DNA from 3 places in the Neobacillus canaveralius genome. Region 1 is predicted to be linked to each of the others. Evidence: riboswitches for the same ligand, from Rfam matches in the RefSeq annotation. Region 1 holds a riboswitch; each other region holds the start of a gene.
The links. A riboswitch is a leader RNA that binds a small molecule or an ion and turns the genes downstream of it on or off. The one in region 1 is predicted to bind S-adenosylmethionine.

Region 1 (5,267 bases):
AGCGTAAAAATGGTGTGATTAGATAGATTCCATTGAATAAATCCAGTGCTGTGTCAATTAAAGATTTTGTTATTTCAATTCCTTCACGTGCAGCTTGTAATGGCTGATCATGCAACGCTGCCATTCTATCTCGAATTGATTGTGCGATTTTTATTCCTGGTACCTCATTATGAAGAAATTCGGCATTCCTGCTGCCTGTTAAAGGCATTAACCCAATATAAATAGGTGCATTTAGGTGTTTGGTCTGTTCATAGACTTCGATTAATTTTTCCTCAGAAAAGACAGGTTGTGAAATAAAATAATCAGCACCAAATTCAATTTTCTTCTCAAGCCGTTTTACGGCTTTTTCTACTGAGCGGACATTTGGATTAAAGGCACCAGCAATACTAAACGCTGTTTTTTGACCAAGGTCTTTCCCAGAGAAAGACAAGCCTTCATTTAACTGTTTTATCATTTGAATTAACTCAAATGATGATACATCATAAACAGAGGAGGCACCTGGAAAGTCTCCGACTCGGGCAGGGTCTCCGGTGATAGCGAGTACATCATGCATTCCAAGAGTATGGAGCCCCATTAGGTGTGATTGCAAACCAATAATATTGCGGTCTCTGCAGGCAATATGGATCAGCGGTCGCATCCCTAATTCTTGTTTAACAAGATAACCTAAAGATTCATTAGAAATCCTCACCTGAGCTAACGAGTTATCTGCCATTGTTATCGCATCAATTCCTGCTTCTTTCAACGCCTTTGCGCCTTCAAAAAATTTGCTTGTATCAAGCTTTCTAGGTGTATCTAATTCTACGATAACCGATGGTCGTTCCTTAACAATTTCCTCAAGTGGCTGTAAGTCCCTTTTTGCTGCACGATGTTCAATGATGATTTTCTTTGTTTTTAATTTAACTACTTTCTCAGTGACAGGTACGGTATTTTTTAGTTCTGCCGCAAATGCCTGGATATGGGCCGGGGTCGTTCCGCAGCATCCACCAAGCAAATGTACACCCTCCTGACGGAAGCTTTGGGCTGATTTCTTAAAATAATCTGCATCTCCCTCAAAATGGAATTTACCATCTGTATAAGCTGGCAGACTCGCATTAGGGTAGGCCGAAAGGTAAGCATGTTTAGGCAGTTCAATCTGCTCTAGTGATTTTAACATATGATGAGGTCCAAGCCGGCAGTTCAAGCCAATGACATCAGCACCGAGGTTTTCAAGAGTGGAAAAGGCCTCATTAATCGGTGTCTGGTCTTGTAAAATACCTGGCTCATGAAGTGAGACTTGAGCAATGATGGGCAGCTTAGTTTCCTTTCGAGCGATCGTAAGGACCGTTTCCAGTTCCTCAAAATCATAAAAGGTTTCTAATAAAATGCCGTCCACACCTTCTAATAATAAACAGTATAGCTGTTCACGGAAACTGCGCTTTAATTCTTCTATTGATATAGTACTAGGTTTAATCCCGCGGTTACCGCCGATTGTTCCCAGCACATAAGTATTGTCTTGTGCTGCTAATTTTGCATTCTGGACAGCGGCACTATTAATCGCTTTAACGGAGTCCTCGAGACCATATCTCTGCAGTTTTAGATAATTTGCTGCATATGTGTTGGTTTGAATAACATCAGCACCAGCTTTAATATAGGCATGATGAATCTCTTGAATTTTTTCCGGATTAGAAAGGTTTAACTCTTCCAAGCAGCTATCTTTACCGAATGAATAAAGAAGGGTGCCCATGGCACCATCCCCTATTAAAATTTGGTTTTTTAATTTTTCTAAAAAGGTCATGATTATTCTCCTTGCTGCAAGACCAGTAGTTTTTCTTTCACTTGATGTAAAGCCTGAGAAAAGTCATGAATAAGATCATCCGGGTTCTCTAAGCCAACGGATAAGCGGATGAGGCTGTTTTTAATTCCTCGTTTTTCCCTTTCTACTTGGGACATAGCAGCATGTGACATTTTTGCCGGATAGGATAGAATGGATTCGACTGCACCAAGACTAACGGCAAAAACAGGGATTTTTACATTAGATAGAAAGACTTCAAGTGCTTGTTCATCCTGGAATTCAAACGATAAAACTGCACCAGGTCCTTTACTCTGACTTTTTTGAAGCTCGTGCTGTGGATGATTTTCAAGTCCAGGATAATAAACCTTCTCAATTAATGGATGAGTCTCTAAGAATTCTGCTATTTTAATAGCGGATTTTTGTGACTGTTCGAGTCTGACATGCAGGGTTTTTATTCCTCTAAGCACGAGCCATGCATCCTGTGGCCCAAGTACTGCGCCAAAAGAATTTTGTAAGGAATACAGCCTTTTACCTAATTCTTCATCCTTAACAACCGCAAGACCTGCAACGACATCACTATGTCCTGATAAAAACTTAGTTGCACTGTGGAGTACAACATCCGCACCAAGCTCTAAAGGTCGTTGGTACTCAGGGGTTAAAAAAGTGTTATCTACATAAGTGATTGCGTTGATCTCTTTTGCCAAAGTTGTAATGGCTTGGATATCCGTCACCTTTAATAAAGGATTTGACGGTGTTTCAACATAAAATGCTTTGGTGTTAGGCTGAATTGCCTCTTTTACTTGATCAAGATCTGTCATATCTACAAAGGTATGTTCAATTCCAAAACGAGTCAGTACCTGAGTGACCATTCGATATGTACCACCATACACATCGTCGGTAATTACTATATGGTCACCAGATGAAAGAAGAAGGAAGGCTGTTGAAATAGCAGCCATTCCTGACGAAAAAGCAAAGCCTCTCGTTCCACCCTCAAGTTCTGCGATAACATCCTCTAACGCTTCTCTCGTAGGATTTCCACTTCTAGCGTAATCGTATTTTCCGTAACTTTCTATATCAAATTGATGGAAAGTAGAAGCATGTTGAATCGGCACGCTTACTGCTCCCGTGGCCGGATCGACTTTATGCTGATTATGAAGGAGCTTGGTTTCAAAACTATAATTTTCTGAACTCATTATCCAATCACTCCTTCTTTTAATTTAGCTAGTGCATGTTCAAGGTCTTCAATGATGTCTGTTGGGTCTTCAAGTCCTACAGAGAATCTTAATAGTCGATTACAAACACCTGACTGAATTCGAATCTCTTCTGGAATATCGGCATGTGTCTGTGTTGCAGGATAGGTGATAAAGCTTTCAGTTCCACCAAGACTTTCAGCAAAGCAGATCAGTGAAAGACTTTGAAGGAATGGATTGACCCATGCTTCATCTTGTAAGCGGAAGGATACCATTCCACCTTTTCCTGGGTACAGTACATCTGTAATACCATCATGGTTAGACAGGTATTCAACAATCGCTTTTGCATTGCGTTCATGTCTTTCCATTCTTAGTGACAATGTTTTCATTCCACGCATTACTAACCAGGAATCAAAAGGACTTAAGACACCGCCTGCTCCGTTATGGTGGAAGGCAAGAGCCTCGCAAAGTTCTTTCCCCTTGGCAACAACAAGACCAGCAAGAACATCATTATGACCGCCTAAGTATTTGGTTGCACTATGGATGACAATATCTGCACCTAGCAGGATTGGTTGCTGAATTAGTGGTGTGTAGAAGGTATTGTCGACAATCAGCAAGATTCCGTGTTTTTTTGCGATTTCTGAAACAGCCGCAATATCTGATTCCTGCATAAGCGGATTTGTTGGTGTTTCTAGGAAAATTGCTTTTGTCTGCGGAGTTATGTTACTTTCAATCAATTCAATATTACAGGTATTTACATAATTTGTTTGTAATCCCCATTTTTTGAAGCCTTGTTCTAGTAATCTATAAGTACCACCATATAAATCCTCGCTCACAATCCATTCGTCCCCAGACTCGAAAAGAGAAAGAATTGTAAAAATAGCTGCCATACCCGAACTACAGGCAAATCCTTGATCTGCACCTTCTAAATCGGCAATCGCCTTTTCAAGCAGCTGTCGAGTCGGATTACCTGTCCGTGTGTAATCAAACCCTGTTGACTGCCCAATACCCTCATGACGGTAGGCAGTTGAAAAATAAACGGGAGGATTAACCGTCCCTGTCGCAGTTTCGCTGCGATTTCCAATTTGAGCTAGCTTCGTATCAATCTTATACATGGTCAACCACTCCTATATGAATAATAAAAAAAGTCTTCTTTAAGAAGAAGACTTTGGATGCTGTAAGCATTGTCATTCTTCTTATCTTCCAAGTTACCAATAACTTGTTGGACTTAGCACCTTTTCAATGAAATAACCATTGATGGTTGCTGAGGCGTCATAGGGCCATTCCCTCTACCTCTCTTGATAAGAACATAAGTATTTAGATTATTTATAAAATTTACTACAAATAGAAAGCCTAGTCAACATTTTTCTATTAATAATGACATAATAATGTTTGAAAGGTATAAAATGATGTATTTTCTAAGTTCGATATAAGTGATTTTCAGATTGACACGTTCTGTATAAAGAACTAAAATAAACTATATAGGGAAATAAAACCAAATTTTTTTATGATTATATTCTTTATTAAGTACAAAATCGCACTTTATATGTTTTTAATGGTGATGTCTCCTTTCCATTATCCCAGGAGGCACTCGGTCATACTGTGGGTCAGTGAACCTTAGACGCTAGTCGTCAAGAGTATGATGTGAGGACGGGTTAAATGCCCATTTTATAAAAATTTTCATTATGTGCTTTTAAAAGGAGTATATAATTAAAATTTTTCAAGAAAAAGAAAGGGGTGGGAACATGACTTTTCGACTGAGAATTTCTTTGTTTATATTATTTGATACATGTATTTTATTTTCATCGATTATCCTTAGTCATTATTTGGTAGAAGGAGACGTTACACTAAGTAGCCCTACTGCCAATTTCACGTTGGTGCTTTTGCTCACTCATTATGCCTTAACATATAGAAGCAAATTGTACAAAAAAGCATGGGAATATGCGAGTATAGGGGAATTATTAAGCATTTTTAAGGTTGTGAGTATATCAATTATTATTGCAGCATTGGTACAACAAGTGTTTTTTCATCTATCAAACTATCGATTTTTTACCGTTACATGGTTGATGAACTTAATTTTTATTGGTGGTACTCGATTCAGTTGGAGATTATTTCAGGAGAATTTTCTGATTAATGAAAAAAATAAAAGACGAACACTCATTGTAGGTGCAGGATCTGCTGGGATGATGGTGGCAAGGCAAATAAGAAAGAATAATAAAGCAGATCTATTGCCAGTTGGGTTTATCGATGATGACTTAAAAAAGCGGAATCTTGATATTTTAGGTATTCCAGTGATTGGTGGAACT
Region 2 (5,267 bases), 4.6 Mb from region 1:
GTCAGGTCCTGACAAGGATCGGAAAACTAGAGGATGTAATCGTCCACCCAATCTTAGGGATGGACAACCCATGGCATTATCGAAATAAAGCTCAGGTACCTGTTGGTGAAAAGGATGGAAAGCTGATTGCTGGTTTTTTCAAGCCTAGAAGCCATGAAATTGTAGATACTGATGAAAGTTTGATACAACTTCCTGAAATAAACGAAGCTGTGCAGGCAGTGAAGGGAATATGCAGTGAACTTGGGATATCAGCTTATCATGAAGAGTCACATAAAGGTGTTCTGCGACACATTATGGCCCGTTATGGACAACAAACAGGGGAACTAATGGTGGTGCTTGTTACCAGAACCACGGATATTCCAAAAAAAGACAAACTAGTTGAGGAAATTGTTGCACGCCTTCCAAAAGTGAAGTCGATTGTCCATAACGTTAATTCAAAGCGTACAAATGTAATCCTTGGCGAAAAAACAACAGTACTTTGGGGTAATGAAGTTATCTATGACACGATTGGTGATGTGAAATTTGCCATTTCTGCTCTTTCTTTTTATCAGGTAAATCCTGTTCAAACAAAGGTTCTTTATGATAAAGCGCTTGAGTACGCAGGGCTCAGTGGGGAAGAGTCAGTCATCGATGCCTATTGCGGAATCGGAACGATATCACTGTTTTTAGCACAAAAGGCAAAGAAGGTCTTCGGAGTAGAAGTGGTTCCAGAGGCGATTGAAGATGCGAAACGGAATGCAGAGTTAAATGGAATGACAAATGTAGAGTTTGCAGCCGGGGAAGCGGAGGTTGTGATTCCTAAGTGGTATAAAGAAGGGAATTCTGCTGATGTGCTTGTCGTGGACCCGCCGCGCAAGGGCTGTGATGAGACATTTCTGCAAACGATTATTAAGATGAAACCTAAAAAGGTTGTCTACGTATCCTGTAATCCAGCTACCTTGGCACGGGATTTGAGGATCTTAGAAGATGGTGGGTATAAAACTGTGGAAGTGCAGCCGGTGGATATGTTTCCGCAGACTACACACGTTGAGTGCGTATCGCAGTTAGTGTTGAAATAGTCTGCGATCACCACTCAAGCCATTGTGAGGCAGTGGCAAAGGTAGTTTTGAAAGAAGAAGCAGAAGCCTGATAGGTTTCTGTTTTTTTGTTTTTGAGAGCAGAAGGTGAATTAGATAAAAATTGTAGAATTAATTTATCATGTAATAAGCATCTCTGAAAATATAGACACTTATTACATGAAAGATCGATTTTGCGTGTTATGGATCATCTTGGTCTAGTTATGACTAAGTTATTCTATTTATTGATGACATATTACAAATCAAATCTCTTAAGAGAGAATAAAGAAATATCAAAACTACTTTTCCCTTTTTGCGCCAGTTGGCCGAGCACTTCTCCCATAACGCTACCAAACTTAAAGCCGTGGCCGGAAAAACCGCATGCAATGATGATATTTTCATGTTCAGGGTGATAATCAATGATAAAGTGATTGTCACTTGAGAGGGTATATAAGCATGTTTTTCCTTGTTTTAATTCTCCATTTGCTTTAGGCATATAGGTTCGGAGGAAGAATCTTAGGTCCTCTTCATCTGTTTCGTATTGACCAAAGTTCTGTTTGTGTTGGTTAGGATCAATAGCTTGACCTCCATCTGATCTTCCTATCTTAAGGCCTGCTCCGTCTTTGCAAGGAAATCCATAACACATATTCGTATCGTCCTCTACGTAAAAAGAGGGGAAGTTGGTGATATCGTAAAGGTCTGCAGGGGCGTCAAACCAGCCGAAGGCTTTACGGGTTGGCCGAATAGGGAGATTTAAGTCTGGTAATAGTTTGGCTACCCATGCTCCTGCTGTAACAATCACTTTTTTCGCATAATAAACCTGGTTTTCAGTTGAGATTTTTATATTGTTCATTTCTTCCATCTCAATTTGCTGTACGGGTGTATTTGTAACAAGTTTTGCTCCATTATTAATGGCGATTTCTTTATAAGCTTTAATGGCATTCTCACTATAGATGAGGCCTGATTCTGACTCAAAACAACCAATAAAATGATCTGGTACTGAAAAACCTGGCCATCTTTCTTTTATTTCTTTGCTATTTAGAATATCTAATGGCAAATCATATTTATTAGCAGCCTCAATCGTTTCTTGAAGAAAGGAAGAATCTTTTGGACCTAATCCAAGAACACCGGTTTTTTCAAAGATTTTATAGGTGGTGTGCTGTTCTAATTCCTCCCATAATTGTTGTGCACGTTTTACTAGTGTTACATACTGTCTGCCTTCACCATAAGCATGTCGAATCATACGGGTATCTCCGTGATGGCTTCCATGATGATGTGGTGGGTCGAAAGCATCGATTAACACAGTGTTTACTTTCTGTTGAGCTAAAAAGGCACCGGCAGCTATTCCCATTGTACCAGCACCAATAATTGCTACATCAAAATAGGCTTCTTCTTTCAAGTTCATTTCTCCCATCTTTTTATCCTGAATTCTCAAAATCTATAAGATTTAGTGTTATACTAAAATCAGATTATTTAGTGAATTGTACATAGTGAAAAAGTAGTTGACAATAGTATTAATATTAAATATTATCATAATATACAAAAAATAACATAAAAAATGAATAACTTATCACGAGAGACCGAGGGACAGGCCCGACGACGTCCAGCAACCATCATTCCATGAAGGATGAAAGGTGCTAAATCCTGCAGAGTGTTTCATTCTGAGAGATAAGGTTTAGATAAAAAGCCTCTTTCTGATTGGAAGAGGCTTTTTTATTTTATTGTTCTGTTTCCGTTTTAGTGATTTGAATTGGATATAAGTAATGACTTAGATTCTTATTCAATAATAATAATAAATTTATTTTAAAGGAGATAGTAAAATGAAAAAGAAATCTAGGTTATTGTTATCAAGTATTGCACTAGTAGGTTTGGTTAGTATATTAAATGGTTGTTCCTCTAAAGAAACAACAACAGCAGATGGAACGGAGGAAAAGGTTATTTTAGTTGGAACTCAAAATGATTATCCTCCTTTCGCTTATGCGGATGAAAGTAATGCACTTATCGGATATGATATCGACGTAATAAAAGAAATTGATGAAAGATTAGAGGGGTATACCTTTGATTTTGTTGCTACTCCATGGGACAGTATGTTTCTTGCACTAGAATCAAATAAAATTCAGGCAGTTGCCGACCAGGTGGCGAAAACATCTGAACGTGAAGAGAAGTACTTGTTTACAGACGAATCTTATTTTGCTGCAGAAACCGTTATTGTTGTGAAATCAGGTCGAACAGATATTCAAACAGTAGAAGATTTAGAGGGGAAAAAAGTTGGAGCTTTAGCTGGTGATTCTTATACATTATTACTTGAAGAACATAATAAAAAAGCAGAAAATGATATTATTTTAAAATATAGCGAAAGTGGAACCCCTTCAGAAATTTTACAAGATGTACAAAATGGACGTGTGGATGCCTATGTAAATGACCCAATTATGATTCATTCTGTTATAGAAAAATATAATATAGATTTAGAAGTTGTAGGACAGCCTATCGTGAATGATAAGATTGGAATTGTTTTTAAAGATGGAAAGCAGGGAGAAGAGTTAAAAGGATTAATTGATCCTATTCTAAAGGAACTCAAAGAAGACGGTACATTAGCTGACCTGTCAGTCAAATGGACGGGTGGAGAATACATCCCTGAATAAGGCTGTAAAGGGAGGAAGAAATGGAAAATTTATTGGATATTCATTTTTTAATAGAAAGCTTTCCTGCGATAGTTGCACGATTACCTATTACAATTGGAATTGCCGTAGGTTCGTTGATTATTAGTTTATTTATTGGGCTTACTACAGCACTGATAAAAATTTATCGGGTACCCGTATTAAAGACAATCTCTTCTTTTTATGTCTCTTTTATTAGAGGAACCCCTCTCTTAGTGCAGATATATCTTGTGTTTTATGGAATACCAAAAGTGATTTACTTTTTTCAAACTGAATATGGATGGATCATGAATATTGATGTAAATATCATTGCACCGGAAGTATATGCTTTATTAGCCTTTTCAATTAATTTAGGTGCTTATTTGTCTGAAACGATACGATCAGCGATTGAATCTGTTGATCGTGGTCAGTTTGAGGCAGCCAGAGCTATAGGGTTGAGTCCCACTCAAATGATGCTGAAAATTATTTTCCCGCAGGCTTTATCGGTAGCCATACCTAATTTAGGTAATATGTTTATCAGTACAATTAAAGACACTTCTCTAGTCTTTATTATTGGGGTTATTGATATCATGGGACAAGCCAAAATTCTTGGTTCTCGTGGTTTAGCCTTTTTTGAAGTCTATATAGCAGTTTCTATTGTTTATTGGATCATTTGTATTATAGTCGAGAGATTGCTAGTTATAGTAGAAAAGCGTGCCCGGAGATATGAAAGAGGGGTTATCTCATGATTAAAGTGGAAAATCTCCATAAATATTTTGACCAACAGCATGTGTTAAAAGGAATAAATTTTTCCGTTAATAAAGGAGAGGTTGTTTCTATTTTAGGACCAAGTGGTTCAGGGAAATCAACCTTATTACGCTGTATCAATTTCTTAGAACAACCTACAAAGGGCATCGTTGAAATTAGTGGAAAGAGAGTAAATATTGAATCCGCTAGAAAGGTAGATATTCAGTCTTTACGATTATCCACAGGAATGGTCTTTCAACAGTATAACTTATTTAAAAATTTAACAGTGTTACAGAATGTCATGATTGGCTTAACAAGTGTGAAGAATATAAGTTCGAATGAAGCGAAGAAGGTAAGTGCAGAAATCCTAGAAAAAGTTGGTCTTCAAGATAGATTGGAGCATTATCCAGTACAGCTATCTGGTGGACAACAACAAAGGGTTGGTATTGCTCGAGCACTGGCGCTCAATCCAGAGGTTTTATTATTTGATGAGCCGACTTCATCGCTTGATCCAGAGTTAGTTGGGGAAGTGTTAACTGTTATAAAAGATGTAGCAAAGGAAGGCAATACCATGCTGATTGTCACACACGAGCTTAATTTTGCTCGTGAAATTTCTGATCGAATTATCTTTATGGAAAATGGAATGATTCTTGAAGAAGGAACAGCAGAACAAATGTTTACAAATCCAAGTGTTGAAAGAACGAAGCAGTTTATAAGTAAAGTATTAAAAAGGTAGGCTATTTTACTAGGAAGAAGGATAAGTAAAATGAATCCGATAGAACAGATCTTAGAAAATTATCCAATTATGATTATCGATGGAGCAATGGCT
Region 3 (5,267 bases), 340 kb from region 1:
GTCCGGCACCGATTCTGTATAAATCATCAGCACGATAAAAGATTCTGTGCTTTTTTGAAAAAATCAAGGCATTCTCCATTACATGAGAGGCCGTCTTATAGTCACCAACTGCAAAATGAAGAATCGCTTCTGTATAGTCAAGGTCAACCTGTGTCATGGGGTCCATATAGACATGATTTGATTTGATTTCCATACGTTCGCTTAGTAATATCTCTAATGCATTGGAATAATCATGTTCAATGAATTTGACCATAGAACGAAATATTGCAATTTGCGCACGATTGGCTGTTACATTCATCTTGTCATACATAGTCGCAGCAAGGCCTGCGAGGTTCTCCCAGCCAGGTATTTTTTCTTCATATAAACTTCTGCTATAAATATCTAACAAGCGTGCCCCCTCATACCCTTGTGTAAGGTTTTTTATATAGGGTTCGATAAGGGTTAAAAGCTGTTGGTATTTATCATCGACTTTATCTTTTTTTTCATTGTACAGCTTTTCTGCTTTTTCAAGAACTTCTCTTAATTCCATTGTACTGACTTCCTCTAATAAATCAGTTACTTCCACCCCTAATCCCTCAGCAATATAGGCAAGACTCTCCATAGAGGGCTGTGCTTTATTGTTCTCGATTAAGCTGAGCATGCCCTTGGTAAGTCCCTTTCCTGCCAGGGCTTCAAGCGTCAGCTTTTTCTGCTTTCTTAATTTTCGTATACGGTCTCCTAACATGTAAAGAGCAACTCCTTAAAACGTTTCTTTGTTTAATTATATTAAACTTATCCATAATTTGAAAGATGTAAACGAAATGAAAATAAATTTGTTTAATTTAATTAAACTTATTACTTGATTTGGTAAAAACTTCGTGTTATGATTTGTTTAATTAAATTAAACTTTAAAGAAAAGAGGAGATTTTTATGAATAGCAGTGTAATGTTGAAAAAAGCCACTTATCATCTTTGGACATTCACCATCAGCAAACTGATTGCTTCGTTTGGTTCGCAGGTATATTCATTTGCAATTAGTTTTTATATTTTGCAGGCAACAGGATCGGCGAAAAGTTTTGCACTGAATTTGATATGTAATGTATTGCCTCGTACCATCGCAGCTCCATTTGCAGGTTATATCATCGATAAGTACCCACGGAAAAGGATTGCAATTACCTCACAAATAGCGACGACCTTAGGGATAGGGGGATTGTTAGTCGTCAGTGTCACCTCTGGATTATCTTTAACCGCTATCTATATTACTACCTGCCTTCTGTCCCTTACATCCATGTTCTCCAGTGTAGCGTTCACTTCCTCGATTACAGGGCTTGTGGATGAAACAAGAATTCAAAAAGCCATGTCATTAAATCAAATGTCTGTTTCCTTTGCGGCTATTGCTTCTCCAGCAGTCGGAGGACTCTTGTATGGAGTGATTTCCATGCCAATTTTCCTTATTTTCTATATGGCTGCTTCAACGGTGGCAATCGTTCTCGATGCTACGATGAACTTCACTTTGTTCGCTGTCCAAAAAGCAGAAACAGTGGAGAAGTCGAAAGAATCCATGTGGCAAGGAATGAAGGCCGGTGTATCCTATTTAAAATTACAGCCGATGTTGATGACCATTATCTGGATTGCGTTATTAGTTAATTTCCTTTTCAGTGCCTATCAGGTTGGATATTCCTTTATTCTGATTGAAAAATTAAAAATGCTTTCCCATCATTTTGGTTTTACAGAAGGTGCCTTCGCGGTCGGTATGCTGCTGTTATCGATTTATCTCTCCATTCGGAAAGAGATAAAATTTCCACTGCTGGTTTCAAAAAGAGGCATTGTTCTCATGGGGGTCGTCATGGGAAGTTCCACTCTTCCATTACTCTTCATTATGTCTTATAACATCATGTTTGGTTACTACATTCTTCTTCAATTTGTTTTAGGAGTGTGTATTGTTTTCGTTAACACGCCAACACAAGTGATGATGCAAAAACAAATTGCCGACGAATTTAAGGGACGTGTATTTTCACTCATTGAAACAGTAGCAATTGCTTTATCACCATTAGGTATGGTGCTGTATGGATTTCTGTATGATGTCTTCCCTGCAGAATGGGTTCTGCTCCTGTCATCTGGATTATGTGTGTGTGTAGTACTTACTCTTTTAAGACCAACCGTCATACGAAGGGTTCATCCGGAGCTTAAAGCGGAAAAAGTAGTGAAGAAAAGTGTGGAAGCATTTTGATGAAGTTTAAGTTATCCTAACAAATGGGGTTGGATTCAGTAGAATCCAACCCCATTTTTATCGATCTAATTTTATAATTCTCCTAACCATCCTTAAATGAGACACCAAGATTAGAAAAACGATGGGATATAGAAAGATGGAATACCAGAGCTTCCAGCCAGTATAGTTAAAAAAGTGAGTCCTTTCAACAATAAATTCAATAATGGAGGATCCTGCTGTCCATGCAAGGATATAAAAGAGTTTCTGTTGGTTAGTCCGTTTAAAGGGATAATAGTTTAAGAACAAAATACTGACTGGAATAAAGTAAAGAAATTCTCCAACAAACCCCAGCCATTGAAAACCTTCACCAAAATATCCGTACAAATGGTATTTAAAGACGAGAACCAAATCTACATTGATACCAAATACCAAAGCAAAAAGACTCGTTGTATATAATTCAATTTTAGTCAATCTCTTTGGGACTAGAAAAGCAATGATAACAAGAATAAAAAAGAAAATAAATACCAGCTTCCACATGGATGGACTATCTCCTTCAAAAACAACTAATTAAAAATTATACTTTCCAAATCCTTGCTCATATAGTCACCTATCAATCCTCATCCAGATAAAATGCCAAAAGACCTACTCTACCCACCCGAACAGGAGGATTAATTTTCCAAATAAATAGTTATTTGTGACTGATTTATTATTCTGGTAAATAAAATACTCCTTTTATGAATAGTAATGAATTAACCCCAAGAAAGGAGTGAATATGCAATGAGTGTATTAGATCGCAGTCCGTTTTTATACTTCTTATGTATCCTTGCCGGTTTTGCCTTATTAAGAGTAGAGCTAACTGGATTCTTAGCGCCGCTTAGTCCGTTAGTTCTCCTAATTGGTGTCATAGCTGTCCTTTTATTCTCACTTGTGTTAATCATCCAAGGGGTACTTTGTTTGGTAAAAAGAAGATAGTTGTTTAAAGTTCAAGAAAGAGAGCGAAAACTATCGCTCTTTTTTTGTTTTTTGCGAAGGCCAGCAGTAAATTTTTTTTATTTATTAAAAATGCCTATTTATAAGCACTGAGAACGCTTTAAAACCAAGGAATTAATTATTATTTTAAAAAAGGGATTTGACTTTTCACTATCCCTACAGTAAATTAATTAACAAGTTCAAAAAATGAATAAAGTAAAAATACTTCTTATCAAGAGAGGTTGAGGGACTGGCCCTATGACACCTCGGCAGCGGAATCACAAGATTCTGTGCCAAATCCAGCAAGTGCGACTTGATAGATAAGAAGAGGACGCTAATTATTTCAATTTGCCCTCTTCTTTTTCAAGAAGAGGTTTTTTATTTTTAACTGAATAATATTTCTTATCCAGAGAGGTTGAGGGACTGGCCCTATGACACCTCGGCAGCGGAACCAATTGGGGACTGTGCCAAATCCAGCAAGCAGCAAGCTTGGGAGATAAGAAGAGTTTTTTGCTATTACTTTGCATCGGCATGCCCTCTTCTTGTTTCCAAGAAGAGGGTTTTTTATTTGTTAAAAAAGGAGAGATACACCATGATCGAATTTCAGAATCTTAAAAAGGTTTATGAAAGTGGCGGGCAGCAGGTTGCAGCTTTGAATGGAATTGATTTGAAGATTAATAAGGGAGAGATTTTCGGAGTAATCGGGTTTAGCGGTGCTGGGAAAAGTTCACTTATCCGCTGTGTAAACTTACTAGAGCGTCCGACCTCAGGTAGTGTAATCGTCGATGGTCATGACCTCACTTCGATGTCCGTAAAAGAAGTCCGTGAGATTAAGAAAAATATTGGCATGGTTTTTCAACACTTTAATCTATTAAACTCAAAAACAGTGTTTGCCAACGTCGCAATGCCTCTGACACTTGCCAAAGTTCCAAAGGATGGTATTAAGAAGCGCGTTCAGGAATTACTAGAATTTGTCGGGTTGGCCGACAAGGCGGACTATTATCCTGACCAGCTTTCAGGCGGACAAAAGCAGCGAATTGGAATTGCAAGGGCCTTGGCAACACAGCCATCGATTCTACTTTGTGATGAGGCCACATCTGCACTTGATCCACAGACAACCAGCTCCATTTTACAGCTGTTGAAAAAAATCAATAAGGAATACAACATAACCATTCTAATCATTACCCATGAAATGGCGGTCATCAGAGAAATTTGCGACCGAGTGGCAGTGATTGAGTCCGGTAAAATTATTGAAGAAGGCACGGTGTTTAACGTCTTTTCATCTCCTAAAACGGAGACGGCAAAGAACTTTGTAAGCTCTGTCATGAACGACCAGATCCCTGATTCTATAAAAGAAATCATTCAAAAACATGACGGAATGCAAAAGGTTTACCGAATTAATTTTGTAGGCAGCACATCCGGTCAGCCCCTGCTCTCCGAACTTGCCAAACAGTTTGATATTCATATCAATGTCCTGTTCGGAACCATTACTGAGCTTCAAGGCACACCGTTTGGAAACTTAATTGTTGAGTTCCAAGGCTCTGACAAAGAAATCATCCGTGCATTAACCTACATCAACCAGAAGAAAATCAGCATAAAGGAAGTGACAGCACATGCTAGTTAACTCAGAGCAAATTATTTCTGCTTTAATTGAAACGGTCCAGATGGTTGCTTTTTCACTCTTGTTCTCAACCATCCTTGGACTGCCGCTGGGAATCTTACTTGTCGTAACACGGAAAGGCCATCTGCTTCAGAATCTGCCGGTTTTTAATGTATTGAATGGAATTATTAATATTTTCCGATCTGTTCCGTTCATCATTTTATTGGTGGCAATGATACCCGTTACAAGGTTGATTGTTGGAACTTCGATTGGAACCGCAGCAGCAGTAGTTCCTCTCGTCTTCTATGCAGGACCCTATATTGCCAGATTGATAGAAAATTCCTTACTAGAGGTTGATCCTGGTGTCATTGAAGCAGCAGAGGCAATGGGCGCAACCCCATGGCAAATTATTAGTAAATTTTTAATTCCTGAAGCACTCAGCTCACTAGTTCTTGCCCTGACAATCGCGACCATCGGTCTTGTTGGTGCTTCGGCAATGGCTGGGGCAGTC

Region 2: it holds a riboswitch for S-adenosylmethionine, as region 1 does, so the genes downstream of both, ABC255_RS27960 (transporter substrate-binding domain-containing protein) here and ABC255_RS05765 (methionine biosynthesis PLP-dependent protein) in region 1, are expected to answer to the same signal.
Region 3: it holds a riboswitch for S-adenosylmethionine, as region 1 does, so the genes downstream of both, ABC255_RS04120 (methionine ABC transporter ATP-binding protein) here and ABC255_RS05765 (methionine biosynthesis PLP-dependent protein) in region 1, are expected to answer to the same signal.

The regions. Positions count from the first base shown of each region.
Region 1 covers NZ_JBDFLL010000001.1:1,191,355-1,196,621, forward strand. The annotation lists gene ABC255_RS05755 (bifunctional homocysteine S-methyltransferase/methylenetetrahydrofolate reductase) at 1-1,774, opposite strand, end outside; gene metC (cystathionine beta-lyase) at 1,777-2,964, opposite strand; gene ABC255_RS05765 (methionine biosynthesis PLP-dependent protein) at 2,964-4,076, opposite strand; SAM riboswitch class I at 4,155-4,269, opposite strand; gene ABC255_RS05770 (polysaccharide biosynthesis protein) at 4,707-5,267, shown strand, end outside.
Region 2 covers NZ_JBDFLL010000001.1:5,746,055-5,751,321, reverse strand. The annotation lists gene rlmD (23S rRNA (uracil(1939)-C(5))-methyltransferase RlmD) at 1-1,058, shown strand, start outside; gene solA (N-methyl-L-tryptophan oxidase) at 1,312-2,460, opposite strand; SAM riboswitch class I at 2,620-2,730, shown strand; gene ABC255_RS27960 (transporter substrate-binding domain-containing protein) at 2,876-3,697, shown strand; gene ABC255_RS27955 (amino acid ABC transporter permease) at 3,718-4,440, shown strand; gene ABC255_RS27950 (amino acid ABC transporter ATP-binding protein) at 4,437-5,174, shown strand; gene mmuM (homocysteine S-methyltransferase) at 5,205-5,267, shown strand, end outside.
Region 3 covers NZ_JBDFLL010000001.1:846,869-852,135, reverse strand. The annotation lists gene ABC255_RS04140 (helix-turn-helix domain-containing protein) at 1-724, opposite strand, end outside; gene ABC255_RS04135 (MFS transporter) at 910-2,208, shown strand; gene ABC255_RS04130 (CBO0543 family protein) at 2,266-2,724, opposite strand; gene ABC255_RS04125 (hypothetical protein) at 2,965-3,159, shown strand; SAM riboswitch class I at 3,383-3,483, shown strand; SAM riboswitch class I at 3,556-3,659, shown strand; gene ABC255_RS04120 (methionine ABC transporter ATP-binding protein) at 3,749-4,780, shown strand; gene ABC255_RS04115 (methionine ABC transporter permease) at 4,770-5,267, shown strand, end outside.